2 linked regions of the Anaerocolumna chitinilytica genome follow. The protein of the gene in region 2 binds, or shares a complex with, the protein of the main gene of each other region. Links are inferred from orthologs where the notes say so. Each region holds a gene or a part of one and is shown on either strand. Other genes may lie near its edges.

The links.
Region 1: the proteins of mfd (region 2) and uvrA are in contact, whole or in part, in a crystal structure (PDB 4DFC), measured with the Escherichia coli proteins. The link is inferred for Anaerocolumna chitinilytica from one-to-one orthologs.

Annotation. Positions count from the first base shown.
Region 1 is NZ_AP023368.1:4,952,455-4,959,535, forward strand. What follows is about bases 490-3,877. They hold uvrA (excinuclease ABC subunit UvrA), read right to left. Parts: upstream 3,543-3,877; coding sequence 690-3,542; downstream 490-689. Also shown: yfbR (5'-deoxynucleotidase), read right to left, coding at 1-321; excinuclease ABC subunit UvrB, read right to left, coding at 4,151-6,142; bsdcttw_RS21580 (S41 family peptidase), read right to left, coding at 6,421-7,081. UniProt on the Escherichia coli protein: The UvrABC repair system catalyzes the recognition and processing of DNA lesions. UvrA is an ATPase and a DNA-binding protein. A damage recognition complex composed of 2 UvrA and 2 UvrB subunits scans DNA for abnormalities.
Region 2 is NZ_AP023368.1:5,343,252-5,352,626, forward strand. The notes cover bases 5,267-9,375. They hold mfd (transcription-repair coupling factor), read right to left. Parts: upstream 9,007-9,375; coding sequence 5,467-9,006; downstream 5,267-5,466. Other genes in these bases: bsdcttw_RS23685 (peptidylprolyl isomerase), read right to left, coding at 5,267-5,353; pth (aminoacyl-tRNA hydrolase), read right to left, coding at 9,019-9,375. In the rest of the region: bsdcttw_RS23655 (HU family DNA-binding protein), read right to left, coding at 64-339; mazG (nucleoside triphosphate pyrophosphohydrolase), read right to left, coding at 439-1,212; bsdcttw_RS23665 (hypothetical protein), read left to right, coding at 1,516-1,971; spoVT (stage V sporulation protein T), read right to left, coding at 2,152-2,700; tRNA pseudouridine(38-40) synthase TruA, read right to left, coding at 2,790-3,587; bsdcttw_RS23680 (phosphatase PAP2 family protein), read left to right, coding at 3,706-4,248; more of bsdcttw_RS23685, read right to left, coding at 4,238-5,266. UniProt on the Escherichia coli protein: Couples transcription and DNA repair by recognizing RNA polymerase (RNAP) stalled at DNA lesions. Mediates ATP-dependent release of RNAP and its truncated transcript from the DNA, and recruitment of nucleotide excision repair machinery to the damaged site.

The sequences.
Region 1 (7,081 bases), 400 kb from region 2 along the record:
AAGCATATGAAGAAGTCTATTTGCTGCTTCTTTCTCTATTTCTTTGAACGCACCTTGTATATTTCCATTATGATATTTAATAGGTGTTGGCATATCACCAGTGATTATTTCAGTAGAATCATGAAAGAGTGCAATTAAAGCGGCCCTCTCCCCATTCAAGTTTTTCTCTAGCCGTTTGTTTCCGATTACTGCAAGGGCATGGGAGAGAATACTTACTTCAAGAGTATGTTCTGAAACATTCTCAGGCCTGGAATTACGCATCAGAGCCCAGCGCTCAATGTATTTCATTCTGGATAACATGGCATAAAAGTTACCTTCCATAGTAATCCTCCTTTTCTTAATGTATATATAATGAAGATGATCCCTGTTCATGAATTGTATCTGTTAATATTAGAACCTACTCTCCACTCTCTACCTACTATATCTATTCTGAAATCTTACGGATAAGATTGCTTACTGTTAATGAATTATTGCTTACTGTTAATGAATTAAAGCTACAATAAAAAGAATAAATACAAATACAATTATCAAAAACCCAAAACAGATACCTTCATTTATATTGTAAAACCAATATTGCAGTACCGCATGTGTAATCCGGTACTGCAATATTATTAAATAAATCCTGTAAAACAAACAATTAACATCCAAATTAAATCTTAAGCATACCTATATAAGAATATAGAAGCTCTTTACACTGCTGCTTCCTTATGGTCCTCAAGCATTTTCTTAATATAGTATCCGGTATAAGAAGCAGGGTTCTCTGCAACCTCTTCCGGTGTTCCCTTAGCGATAACCGTACCGCCCTTGTCGCCGCCTTCAGGCCCCATATCAATAATATAGTCCGCTGTCTTTATAACATCCAGATTATGCTCAATGACTACAACGGAATTGCCGCCCTCAGAAAGTCTTCTTAATATCTCTATCAATTTATGAACATCGGCAAAATGAAGTCCGGTGGTCGGTTCATCTAGGATGTAGATGGTCTTACCGGTGCTTCGTTTACTAAGCTCCGCTGCCAGCTTAATTCTTTGTGCTTCTCCGCCGGATAAGGTGGTGGAAGGTTGTCCAAGGCGAATATAGGATAGTCCTACATCATACAAAGTTTCAATCTTTCTGCGGATAGAAGGCATATTCTCAAAGAACTTCATAGCCTCTTCTACTGTCATATCAAGGACATCATAAATGTTCTTACCCTTATAACGTACTTCAAGAGTTTCACGGTTATAACGTTTACCGCCGCAGACTTCACAAGGTACATAAACATCCGGCAGGAAGTTCATCTCTATCTTAATGATACCATCACCTGAGCAGGCTTCACAGCGTCCGCCCTTTACGTTGAAGCTGAATCTTCCCTTGCTGTATCCCTTCATCTTTGCATCTGCCGTTGCGGAGAATAAATCTCTTATCTGGTCAAACACACCTGTATAAGTAGCCGGATTGGATCTTGGTGTCCTGCCGATCGGTGACTGGTCTATATTAATTACTTTATCCAATCTGTCTATTCCTATCATCTCCTGGTGTTTACCTGGGATACAGCGTGCCCTGTTCAAGTCTCTGGATAAGCGTTTATGAAGGATTTCCGTTACCAGGGAACTCTTACCGGAACCGGATACTCCGGTTACACAAGTCATTACTCCCAGGGGAATATCTACCGTAACATTCTTAAGGTTATTCTCACTGGCTCCCTTTATGGTCAGATAACCTGTGGGTTGTCTTCTTTCATCGGGTACGGGTATCTTAATTCTGCCGCTAAGATAAGCTCCTGTGATGGATTCCTCTACTTTCATAATCTCTTCAGCAGTACCTTCGGCAATCACTTCTCCACCATGCTCTCCTGCACCAGGTCCGATATCGATAATATAATCGGCAGCAAACATCGTATCTTCGTCATGCTCTACTACAATCAGGGTATTTCCCAATTCCTTCAGGTTCTTTAATGTCTTTAATAACTTATCGTTGTCCCTCTGGTGAAGACCGATGCTGGGCTCATCCAGGATATAGGCAACTCCTACAAGTCCCGAACCAATCTGAGTGGCAAGACGGATTCTTTGGGCCTCGCCGCCAGACAAGCTTCCCGTAGCTCTAGATAAGGACAGATAATCAAGTCCTACATCCATTAGGAATCCTACTCTTGCTCTTATTTCTTTCAGGACAAGTTCACCGATCTTTAACTGTGTCGGGCTTAATTCCAGGTTATTCATAAAGGAACTTAAATCTCTGATTGAATAATCAGTTACTTCTGAGATATTCTTATTCCCTATGGTTACTGCAAGAGAGCCTCTCTTTAACCTTCTGCCACCACATTCTTTACAAGGTGTGGTCTTCATAAAGGTTTCATATTCCTGTCTTGTGCTCTCAGAACCGGTCTCTCTGTAACGTCTTTCTACATTACGAATCAGACCTTCAAAGGCTACATCGTATACACCTTCGCCTCTTTGTCCCTTATACTTTACCTTTACTACTTTTCCGCCGGTTCCATGCATAATCATGTGTTTGATGTTCTCCGGCAAGTCATCATAAGGTGTCTCCAGGCTGAATTTGTATTCCTTTGCAAGGGCTTCCAGCGTACACCTTGTATAACTTGACTTATCCGTTGCAGACTGCCAGCCAAGTACTGCAATGGCGCCTTCTGCAAGGCTTAAGGAGCCGTCGGGTATAATAAGCTCTTCTGCGAATTCCATTTTGTTTCCAAGTCCATGGCATTCCGGGCAGGCACCAAAGGGGTTATTGAAGGAAAAACTTCTGGGTTCAATCTCTTCGATACTGATATTGCAATCAGGGCAGGCAAAATTCTGGCTGAAGCTTAGTGTTTCTTCTCCGCCTACATCTACAATTAAAAGCCCTTCTGACAATTTTAATACACTTTCGATGGAGTCTGATAATCTCTTTTCTATTCCGGATTTTACAATCAGACGGTCTATAATAATCTCAATATTATGTTTAATATTCTTATCCAGCTTAATATCTTCTGTCAGCTCATAAAGGTTACCGTCTACCATTACACGGATATAGCCGCTCTTTTTCGCTTGTTCCAGAAGCTTTACATGCTCTCCTTTTCTTCCCCTGACAACAGGTGCTAAAAGCTGAATCCTGCTGCCTTCCTTTAAGCGCATGATTTCATCAACCATCTGATCTACAGTCTGCTTCTTAATCTCCTTGCCACACTTCGGACAGTGCGGTATACCCACTCTGGCATAAAGCAGACGGAAATAATCATAAATCTCCGTAACTGTTCCCACCGTAGAACGTGGATTCCGGTTGGTTGATTTCTGATCAATGGAGATAGCAGGGGAAAGACCCTCAATGCTCTCTACATTGGGTTTCTCCATCTGCCCCAGGAACTGTCTCGCATATGAGGAGAGGGACTCCATGTATCTTCTCTGTCCCTCTGCGTATATGGTATCAAAAGCCAGAGAGGACTTACCTGAACCACTAAGTCCTGTTAATACGACAAACTCATCTCTTGGAATATTGACACTGATGTTTTTTAAATTATGTTCCTTCGCTCCTCTGATTTTGATATAATGCTTTTTATCAGCCATTGTTGCCTCTCTTCCTTATCCTTGCCTTTTCTTTCGATCGACTTATCATCAATTTTTAACTTCTTAATTTATTGGACTATCTTAATTATATTTTTCTTATTTAAACCAGGAATATATATAGTTTGTTCTCAGAGATTTAATTACACTCTCAGATACATAAGTTCAATTACGAACATATTATTTAACATCAAATTTGTAATTTCAACATCAAACATCTAATTAAACACTTAATAATATATTTTCAAATCTCATATATACAATTACAATATATTTTCAAATCTCATATATACAGTTATTATATATTTTCCATCCTCATATATGCAATTACTATATATTTTCAATCTCGTATATGCAATTACAATCTAAAAAATATAAACTAAGTCTAACCCGCCAGTTACCTATTCTTCATATGATATAAAAAGATACCAAGCCTGCAATTCTTAATTATACCAGTGAATGACCCATTTCATAATACTCCAAATTGTCCCAATTCTAAATAAGTTCATCTTGGTCCAAAAACTGGCAGAACAAATCACTTATGTCCCTCTATCAAAGAAGTCAATCCCATATATTCCTGAGCCTTATTCTAGTATTCTTCTAGTCTCTTTCTAGTCTTTCTCCATCTCATTAAGCTGTTTCTTTAATTCCAGTAATTGATCTCTTAACTGGGCTGCCAATTCAAAGTTCAGTTCAGCTGCAGCTGTCTGCATGTCTTTGCTGATCTTCTTAACAACCGCTTCTAATTCTTTACGTGTCATGGATTCCGGATCTTTATCCATCTTATAGAGATCTTTGCTGGCTTTCTTGGAGATGCTGATTAATTCTCTTACCTTTTTCTGAATGGTGGTAGGGGTAATTCCATGTTCTTCATTGTACTGCTGCTGGATAGCCCTTCTTCGGTTGGTCTCGGATATAGCCTTGTGCATGGACTCCGTCATATTATCGGCGTACATGATTACCCGTCCCTCTGAGTTACGGGCGGCACGGCCAATTGTCTGAATCAAAGAAGTTTCAGAACGCAGGAAGCCTTCTTTATCGGCATCCAAAATTGCCACCAGTGTAATCTCCGGTATATCAAGTCCTTCTCGTAACAGGTTGATACCGACAAGAACATCAAAGACATCAAGGCGCATGTCTCTGATGATTTCGGAGCGCTCCAACGTATCAATATCTGAATGAAGATATTTTACTCTGATACCTACTTCTCTCATGTAGTCAGTCAGATCCTCTGCCATTCTCTTCGTCAAAGTCGTTACCAATATCTTATTCTTCTTCGCTACTTCCTTCTTTATCTCACTTACCAGGTCATCAATCTGTCCGTTAACAGGTCTCACGAATACTTCCGGATCCAAAAGCCCGGTAGGTCTTATAATCTGTTCTGTACGTAAGAGCTCATGGGTCTGTTCATAGACAGAAGGAGTCGCTGACACAAAAAGCATCTGATTAATCTTACTCTCAAATTCCTGGAAGTTCAGAGGCCTGTTATCTTTGGCTGATGGTAAACGAAAACCATAATCCACCAGAGTACTTTTTCTTGCCTGGTCTCCTGCATACATCCCTCTAACCTGGGGTACTGTAATATGAGACTCGTCCACTATAATTAAGAAATCATCCGGGAAATAGTCTATCAGGGTATGAGGTGTACTGCCGGGAGCCTGTCCTGACAAATGTCTGGAGTAATTCTCAATTCCGGAGCAAAAACCGGTTTCTCGAAGCATTTCAATATCAAAATTTGTTCTCTCTGAGATTCTTTGGGCTTCTAACAGCTTATCCTCACTCTTAAAATAGCGAACTCTTTCTTCCAGTTCTTCCTGAATGGTCTTGATAGCCTCTTCTAATTTTTCCTGGGATACAACATAATGGGAGGCCGGAAAGATTGCGATGTGCTCCAATGTACACTTAATCTCGCCTGTAAGCACATCAATTTCTGAAATACGGTCTATCTCGTCTCCAAAAAACTCGACACGGATTGCCCTGTCATCGGAGGTAACGGGAAATATCTCTACTACATCTCCATTTACCCGGAAACTACCGCGCTTAAAATCCATATTATTTCTTGTATACTGCAGATCTACCAGCTTTCTTAATACATCGTCACGTTCTCTTGTCATACCCGGGCGCAAAGAAATAACCATCTCCTGATAATCAATGGGATCACCTAATCCATAAATACAGGAAACACTGGCTACAATAATAACATCTCTTCTTTCAGAGAGTGCCGCTGTTGCGGAGTGGCGCAGCTTATCAATCTCATCGTTAATGGCGGAATCCTTCTCAATATAAGTGTCCGAAGAAGGAACATATGCCTCCGGCTGGTAATAATCATAATAACTTACAAAGTACTCCACTGCATTTTGAGGAAAGAACTCTTTAAATTCTCCATAAAGCTGTGCCGCCAGAGTCTTATTATGGGCAATGATAAGAGTAGGGCGGTTTAAGGCCTGTATTACATTTGCCATGGTAAAGGTCTTACCGGACCCTGTAACTCCAAGCAAGGTCTCAAATTGATTTCCTTCCTGAAACCCTTTCACAAGCTGCTGTATGGCTTCCGGCTGGTCTCCTGTCGGTGCAAATTCCGACACTAGCTTAAAATCACTCATATTCCCATCCTTTCTGACTGGCCGCTTTTTCTATGTTAAATATATATTTTTTCCAAATATCGAATAATTTCAAGTCATTATATCATATCTAAAATTTGAATGCAATATTTTTTCGAATGTCTGTTCTGCTCTTTCATGTAAAAAAGAAGACAACAGACAACGGTTTTCTTGTTACAATTTACTGTAACTCTCACCGCAGCTAGTGTCTTCTTTTCCACAAAATTTTCAGTATCTATACCTCACCGCTTAACATCAAAGCAGTGTTTTAATTCATTCATTTATTTTGCTTCTTTTATCTGCTTATTCAGAATCTGTAATGCTTTTTGAAGCTGATTATCTTCCTTCTTATCAATTACTACTTTCTGACGAAGGGATTCTTTTAATTCAATAGTTACATCCGGTGTAATTCCTATCTTATGGATGTTTCTGCCCTTTGGCGTATAGTACTTGGAAACAGTTACTTTAATAGCCGTACCGTCATTTAAAGGCAGAATAGATTGAACAATCCCTTTTCCAAAGCTTGTAGTACCAACCAGAGTTCCTTTTTTATAGTCCTGAATTGCTCCTGCAAAGATTTCTGATGCACTGGCGCTGTTTCCATTAATAAGAACAGCAAGTGGCTTGTTGAATTCTTCTTTTCCATCGCTCTTATATTCATCACGCTTACCATACTTATCTTCGGTATAAACAATCATTCCCTTCGGAAGCATACGTCTTAACATATCTACTACCGTATCCAAAAGACCGCCGGGATTATTTCTGATATCTACTACAAGGCCTTTTTCTCCCTGCTTTTCAAGATCATCTATAGCAGCGCGGAACTGCTCGGCTGTAACCTCATCAAATTCAGAAACTGCTATATAGCCGATCTTATTATCTAACATCTGATATTCAATGGTCGGAACTTCCACCTTTTTTCTGGTTATGGTAAAATCAATG
Region 2 (9,375 bases):
TGGCATTTTATTACCTTCAAGGTGAACACGATTCTTAACAACAGCTTCTTTGGTTAGCTCTTCCTATGCGTTGATTACATCTTTTAAAGCTTTTCCGGCTTTGAACTTGGGAGCTTTAGATGCTGCAATTGTTATAGCCTCTTTGGTCTGAGGGTTTCTTCCGGTTCTTTCAGGTCTTTCAGAAACTTCAAAAGTTCCGAAGCCAACTAACTGTACCTTCTCACCTTTTGTAAGTTCTTCTGTAACTACATCAATAAAAGCCTTTAATGCTTTCTCTGAATCTTTCTTGGATAATTCGGTTTTTTCTGCAATTGCTGCAACTAATTCAGCTTTGTTCATGGATTTAACTCCTCCTCTAAAAGTAATTGATATTTGTAAAATAACCATTAGGATTATTTTCATGTTCCTCAATGTCTTTTTCAGGCATTGGTATATCGGCTAAACTTGTGGTTTTTTCTCTGTAAGTCCTTCGATATCTACAAATCTATTTATAAACTTATTAGTGGCATTTGTCAAGGAATTTTCTGCATTTAACTGCAAAAATACGGACATATTTACTATTTGGAACAGCATATTTTCAAAATTCTCCTCCAATCCTCTCTCATCCTTCTCTTCCCACTTATTTTTTATGTCAAAAAGGCTGTTTGTAAGGCTGTTAAAAGCCTCTCGAACCTCCTCTTCCTTCTCCTTTTCCCAATCTATCGTTTTTGTTGTTTCGGAGGTTGTTTTCGCCGTATCTGTTACAACTGCAGCTCTCTTAATTGCCTTTTCGGCTCTCATAAGGGCCGGCAGTGCCAACGGAATACTATTTAGGGTATCTGCTGTACTTTTTTGTTCCTTTTCCTGTTTTTTTATCTCATCCCAGTTCTGAACCACCTGGTCGGCATCAATGTCTTCCTTTTCGTTAAATACGTGGGGATGCCGTCTTATCATCTTAAGACTTTCTTCTGAGATAATATCCTCTATTGTAAATTCCTTTTCCTCCTCTGCAATGACGGCATGGAGAGCGATCTGTAAAAGGACATCTCCCAGCTCTTCACAAAGATTTTCCTTATCACCGTTACGAATAGCCTCAACACTTTCATAGGCTTCTTCCAACATATACTTGTCCAGACTTTCATGGGTCTGCTTCCTGTCCCAGGGGCAGCCGTTCTCACTGCGCAGGTATCTAATAATATCCATAAATTCATCGAAGGTATACTTCTTATCCATAATTTTATCACCTTTTTGTAAGTATTAGTCAAATTGTTATTTTTATTATACCTTTACCATAAAAATCTGTAAATTAAAATTAAATGCCGGTTTCTATACAAAATAACGATACAACTATTTTACTAGTCATATAAATTTTTATATGTTATACTTTTTATAACTATATTTTCTTTATATTTAATCATATACAGTTGAATGCTGTAAATTCTCTAATATTATAACTCATAAGCCTTTTAAAAAAATGTTGAATCAGGGTAAAACTTATGAAAAAAATACAAAGCTATTGGCTGGGAGGGTAAATTTATGAAAAAGAGAACGTTATTTTTTAGGATCAGCTTATTAATTATACTATTAATCATATTGTACCTTCTTAGACCAATCTCGCTAAAACCGCTGATCTCTGATAAAAATAGTATGCCACTACAGGTAATTCACATTGAAGGAACAAGAGACATCAGAAATGGGCCCCATCAGAAAATTTACACATATGACTTTTCAAGTAGCTCTGATGAATACAAAGACTTTTGTAAATTGTTTGAGAAATATTACTATCATATATCATTAAGTACTTTCACTAAAAATAATACAACTATAGGCGGAAGAGATTATATAAGTATAAAAACCAGTGACCATTCAATTGATCTGACTGGAACTGATAAGATAATAATCGACGATATCCCATATCGTATAGGTTATCTGGGTAAATCAAAAGGAAAGGCTCTAACGAATGATTTCATTAAAATACTAAAGAAGCAGTAATATCACCATCCAGTACCGCTTCCGTGCATGATTAGTTTTCTATGGCCAGTCCTAACAACTCGCAAGTTTTGTAAGAGAAGGGGTTTTATCATTATTGCGTAGGAAGATAGCAAAAAGGGCCCTGCATGTTTACCTGTTCACAACCGTAGTTGTTCTGAGTATAATGCAGTGCCCCATCCATTATTGTTCCATTTGCCTTCCCAAAAAGTAAGCTGCGGTACTTGCAAGCTTATTTTCTACATCTCCAAATTTTACTTTCGGATCCTTTGTAAGCACGATTACTGCCCCAATGGCATCCCCTTCACTGATAATTGGCCAAATTACCTGACTAGTATACTCGGTGTCATCATCAGCAACAATGTGTATAAAATTCTTATCTTCTTTTGAGGCCAATATATTTTCTCTTTCCTCAATAACACGCTCCAGTTCAGGGGTTATGGCTTTTGCAAGCAATTCTCTCTTCATACTGCCGGATGCAGCTACGAACTGGTCTTTATCGGATATGGCAATAACATGCCCTGTGGTCTGGGCCAGGGAATCTGCATACTGCTTGGCAAATTGGCCCAACTCTCCGATGGGAGAATATTTTTTAAGAATAATTTCGCCTTCTCTGTCTGTGAAAATCTCAAGAGGATCTCCTTCTCTGATCCTTAAAGTACGGCGAATTTCCTTTGGCACGACAACACGTCCCAAATCATCTATTCTTCTAACGATTCCTGTTGCTTTCATTGTTTAATCCTCCATTTTGCATGCTATTCATAATGTGGTACTTATGGTTATTATTGTTTGTCAAAAGGAATAAATTATACATTGTTGGATTATTTTATCTTAAAATTGATTTCGACAGGAAATGTTACTTCTTTTAAATACAACCCTTCCGGAGGAAGTGTTACCCCGGCATTTTCCCTTTTTCCGCTCTCAAAAATATGGATAATATCTTCTGCCTTTCGCTCCTGTAATCCTATCTCTAACAGCGTCCCGACTATGATTCGCACCATATTGTAAAGAAATCCATTGCCTGTGACGGATATTCTTACCTGTTTTGAGCAAATGTATTCTGATAAGATAAAAGGCTCAACCAGAATACTGTCAATTCTTCTGATCGTGTTATAATCTTCTCTTTTTTCAGAAGAAAAGGCCCTGAAATCATGTGTTCCCAAAAGCAGCCCTGCTGCCTCTTTCATGGCCTTCATATCAAGTTCTTTCTCAATTGCATAAACATACCCTCTATGAAAAACAGAAGGTATTTTCCCAATTTCGACATGATATTCGTAGGTCTTTGTTATTGCACTTTTTCTGCTGTGAAAAGCCATTGGGACTTCTTTTGCATCCAAGATCCTGATATCTTCCGGCAGTACTTTATTGGTCAGTGCTTGAAGCTGGGGCGTTGCAAGCTCTGTATGACACTTAAAATTCGCAGCTTGCCCCATTGCATGAACTCCTTTATCTGTCCTTCCGGAGCCTGTTATCCGAATATCTTCCTGTAGTACCAGGGAAAGGGATTCCTCTAACACAGACTGAACCGACCTTTTCCCTTTTTCTCCCTTTAGTCTCTGCCAGCCTGCATACCTGTTTCCATCATAGGCTAATATTAACTTTATATTTCTTAATCTCATAAATCCTGCTTTCTAGGTAATCATACAACTGCAAACTATCTAAAGCAATTTTGAAATTGCAGCATGATTTCACTTCTGCTATCATATAGTTAGGATGGCAGTTCCATATGAGGTGCGTATGATATCAGCTCTTAAGTATATAGACAATTTCATTCTTCTATTTATTGCACATACGATGCATTCACCATTTCTGGATAAACTTATGGTGTTCTTTACTACACTTGGGAATTCATCTCAACTTTGGCTTACTCTTGCTATCGTTCTGCTTCTGACAAGAAAGGACCGCAGATGGGGCATCCTGCTATGCCTTGCACTTTTTCTGGAAGCGTTGTTATGCGACGGAATACTAAAACCTTTTATCGCAAGAGAGCGGCCTTTTATGGAGTTTACAGGCTATAAACCCCTGATTAACCCTCCTATTTCCTATTCTTTTCCATCAGGGCACACTATGTCTTCCTTTACAGCTGCAACCATTCTTTATTACAGACAAAAGAGCAGCGGTATCTTTTTTTATACTGTCGCTGCCCTTATCGGTTTCTCAAGAATATATCTCTTCGTTCATTACCCTTCCGATGTATTGGGTGGTATTGTCCTTGGAATACTTCTTGCTTATCTATTGGTTAAAATATCAAAGTACCAGAGTTTGCTTTCTAAGGTGTAGCTGTAGGTTCATTGGATACCGTAGGGGATACGGTAGCATCTTGGGTATCTGACTCTTCATTTCGAAGGATCAGTTTCGTCCATGCCTTCTCTTTTACTTCTACCTTATAATTGTTCGACCACTGGTCATAGAGTTTCTTAAAGAGCTCATTCTGACGGTCTTCTATAATCTTTTCTTTCTTTTCAAGGGTAGCATCTTTATCAAAGTCATTGACACAGTAAATGATATGATAGCCGTATTTACTCTCAACAACTGCACTTAACTCTCCGGTTTTAAGGTCAAAGGCGGCATTTTCAAATTCCTTTACCATATCACCTTTTCCAAAGGTGTATTCCACACCGGTATCCTCTGTGTTTGCCTCGGCAAACTTTTTAAAGTCCAAAGTCTTTTTTGCATCCTTAAGAAGCGCTGCAGCACGGTTATAAGCGGTCTTTTTCTCTGCCTCTGTCATCGGCTCGTCCACACCATTCTTTTGGACCGTAGTTTTTATAAGTATCTGGTCAACGGTAATCTGTTTGGCTTCCTCATCAGAGACATCCGTATCCACATCCATGGTAACAGCATCATAGACCTTCTGATAAATGGCATTCTCTCTGTAGAACTTGCGGACAAGGTCTTCTGTAAATCCGTACTTTTCCTTATCTTCCTCTGTAATGCCGTCAAAATAATTGGCTGCCTTTTCTTGAACAGCTGCTTCTTCTTCCTCTGAAAGAGCTACATTATAACCACTTGATTTGTCCAGAATTATCTTTGTCTGGGTTATTAAATTTAAGACCTCTTCCTTCGCTTTATCTTCAAAAGTTGTATTGTCGCCAAGATTATAACTCCAAATCTGATCTCCGAAGTAGGATTCATATTGAGCCTTCATGAACTGAATGTAGAGCATAGCTTCATTGAAATATACTTTATTATTTCCTATGGTTACTACCAGGTCTCCCCTATTTGCTTTCGTATCCTCATCACTGTAATCTTTCGCTCCCTGTACGGACGGTGTCGGCGTCACGGCTGACTTTTGTCCCTCTGTTTTATCCTTACACCCGGTAAGATTTAATAACAGGGCGGAAGCTATTAATAAACATCCACACCTTTTTAATAATTTCTTCATGAAAACTCCATTCTTTCAAACACATCAACATAGTATCTTCATTTATCAGCAGCTGTTAGCTGACCTTTGCCACAACAATCATGGGCCTTATAGCACCTCTTCATTATACGCGATTATTCGGTTTCAAGCAACAGCTTCAAGTCCTCTAAAATCTTCTTTATCAGTTCAAATACACTTAATGCATCCAGCTTTCCCTTACCCTGTGGTTTCTTAATGGAATAGAGAAAATATGGATTCGTTTCAGGTATCAGCTTGAAGAAAGGTTCATTCCTCTTAACTAGTTCCGGTATCCTTTCTACTGCCAGCTTTGCCTTAGGAAACATTACAAACTTGATTTCCTCCCCTTTATAAACCAGTGAAGTTACATAAACACTGTGGGCGATGGACCTGATGTGGGCGATATTTAAAAGATTATTTACACTGGAAGGCATGTCGCCAAAGCGGTCTACCAGCTCTTCCTGCATATCAAGGAAATCCTCTTCCGTATTAATATCTGCAATTCTCTTATATACATCCAGTTTCTGAAATTCATTTTTAATATAGGTAGCAGGGATATAAGCATCTACATCCATGTCTACGGCTGTTTCAAAAGTCTCCTCCTCTGAAATCTCACCTTTCATGGATTTTATGGCATCATTGAGCATCTTACAGTATAGATCATAACCTACTGCTTCCATGTGACCGCTCTGCTGGGCTCCTAAAAGATTACCTGCGCCTCTGATTTCTAAGTCTCTCATTGCTATCTTAAAGCCGGAGCCAAGCTCAGTGAATTCCTTAATAGCTTGAAGCCTTTTCTCCGCAATTTCCTTTAGCATCTTATCCCTTCGGTACATTAAAAATGCATAGGAGGTACGGTTGCTTCTGCCTACCCTTCCTCTTAACTGATAGAGCTGGGATAGTCCAAGCCGGTCTGCATCATCAATAATCATAGTATTTACATTGGAGATATCAAGGCCGGTTTCAATAATTGTAGTAGATACCAATACGTCTATTTCTCCATTGATAAAGCTGAACATAATACGCTCTAATTCTCTTTCACTCATCTGTCCATGGGCAAAGGATACATTGGCTTCCGGCACCAGATTGGCAATCTTGGCAGCTACTTCATCAATGCCGTTAACACGGTTATACACATAGTAAACCTGTCCGTCCCTTGCCAGCTCTCGGTGGATAGCTTCTCTGATTATTTCCTCATTATGCTCTAAGACAAAGGTCTGAATGGGCATTCTGTCTACCGGAGGTTCTGTCAGGACACTCATATCACGGATACCGATCAGGCTCATATGGAGAGTTCTTGGAATAGGAGTGGCAGTCAGTGTAAGGACATCCACATCTCCCTTTATCTGCTTAATTTTCTCTTTATGAGTAACACCAAAGCGCTGCTCCTCGTCTACTATTAAAAGACCTAAGTTTTTAAACTGAATATCCTTTGATAGAACTCTATGGGTTCCGATAAGTATATCAAGGCTTCCTTTTTTCACTCTTTCTATGACAGATTTCTGCTGGGCAGGAGTCTTAAAGCGGGAGAGCATATCTATACTTACAGGGAAGTCCATCATTCTCTGGACAAAGGTATTATAGTGCTGCTGGGCTAATATGGTTGTAGGAACTAAAACCACCACCTGTTTCCCATCCGCAACTGCTTTAAAGGCAGCTCTTATGGCGATTTCTGTTTTACCATAGCCTACATCTCCGCAAACAAGCCTATCCATTATCTTATTGCTTTCCATGTCCCTCTTGGTCTCTTCAATAGCTCTTAACTGATCATCCGTTTCTTCATAGGGGAACATTTCTTCAAATTCATTCTGCCATACGGTATCTGTATTAAAGGCATATCCCTCCTTCTGCTGCCGCTTGGCATATAACTCAACCAGTTCCTTGGCAATCTCTTTTACGGCACTCTTTACCTTCGTCTTGGTATTCTTCCATTCCACGGAATTCAACTTATTCAGCTTGTGTTTTCCCGCATCCGCACCGGCATATTTTTGGATAACGTCAAGACCTGTGGCAAGAATATAGAGAACACCGCCTCCGCCGTACTCAATCTTAATATAATCTTTTATCACCTTGTCAACTTCTATTTTCTCGATACCTCTGTATATTCCAAGGCCGTGATTTTCATGGACTACATAATCACCAATATTAAGGTCCGCAAAGCTTTGAATCTTATTTCCGTCATACTCTCTGACCTTTTTCTTTTTCTTCTTCTCGGCACCAAAGATATCGCTTTCAGAAATAACAACAAGGTTAATAAGGGGGTATTCAAATCCTTTGTGAAGGTTCCCCCCTGCTACCATAATCTCACCTTTTTGAATGACCCTGTCCATGTCTTCACTGTAAAAGGCATTCAGTTCATGCTCTCTTAAGTCCTCAGACAGACGTTTTGCCCTGGTTCTGGAGGGCGAAAGCAGCAAGACCTTATATCCGCTCTTCTTCCATTTCAGCAAATCCTGCACCAGAATGTCAAAATTGTTATTATAGGGATTGACAGAACGAACCGTCATATCCCATTTTCTCTTAACCGTAAAGGAAGGAATCCTCATATCCATGGTGCTAAGTAGCAGAAGATTCTTTTGATTTAAGCCTGCTAATAGCTCTTTGTAGCTATATACGGCATCGCTCTGACCGGGAAGAATATAACCTTTTTCAATTCTTCCTATCATACCTTCCCGAAACTCGGTTTCAACAGCCTCGCCTCTCTCTTGAATTCTTACGGCCTCATCCAAGAATACCAAAGAATTTTCCCTGGTAAAATACTCAAAAAAGGATACGGTTTCCTCATAGAAATAGCGAATATAGCTGTCAAGCCCCACAGACCCCTGAAAGCTCTCTATGTTCTCTTTAAACTCATCTATAATATTCTGAATGCGAAAGGCTTCTTCTGTCTTTCTCTGATCTCTTAATTTCTTAACATGGGATTTCTTCTCTTCCTCCAGTTTTTTAAGTCCTGCTGCCAGCCTTGAATCACTTAAGATAATCTCTGCTGCAGGAAATACTGAAAGCTCCTCATGACGTTCAATAGAACGCTGGCTATCCACGTCAAAGGAGCGGATGGAATCAATTTCATCCCCCCAGAACTCGATACGGTAAGGGCATTCCTCCGCAGGGGGAAAGATATCAAGAATTCCTCCTCTTACAGCAAATTGGCCTGTGCCTTCCACCTGTGCTTCTCTCTCATAGCCAAGGTGAACTAAAGCCGCCTGCAGCTTTGATAAATCGCAGGGCTCTCCTTCCTTTAGGGTGATGATATTTTTTCTTAAGAACTCCAAAGGAAGTATTCTATCCATTCCGCCGTCTACGGTGGTTACTACGGTAATCGGTTCCTTGTTCAATAATCTCTTTAATATCTTAAGTCTTTCTCTGACAATGGCATTACCATGAATATCTGCACTATAGAAAATAATATCCTTCGAAGGATAGAAATAAACATTTTTATCATAGAGCTTATAATCTTCGCAAATTTCTTTTGCCTTTAAATCATTATAGGTAACAATCAGTTTTTGGGAGTACTCCTCTCCCAGACCATAGATGAGGTGGCATTTCTGTGAATCAATACACCCGGTTATCTGAATGGGGGTATTTTTCAGTTTTATACTATCCTTTATTTCGTTAAATTCTTTCAGTTCCCTCAATGGGTTAATAAAGGTTTTCAAGAAAGTGCCTCCTTATTTTCTGTTATATAGATTCATAGCCGCTTCCATTCCCTCTGTCAGAATGGCCCTTACTGCCTCGGAAGTCTTCCCTAGAGCTTCTCTGATGATAGGCTGCTCATCACTCGGAAACCTGGACAGTACATAATCCGCCAAGTCCCAGCCGGACGGTTTATCACCGACACCTATCCGGATTCTTGGGAAATTCTCTGTTCCAAGGTGTGCAATGATGCTCTTAATCCCATTATGCCCTCCGGCACTTCCTTTGGTACGCAAACGCAGCTTACCGGGCTCTAAGCTGATGTCATCATAAATAATAATAATATTTTCTGGTTCCACCTTATAAAAATCTTTTAACTCCCTTACGCTCTC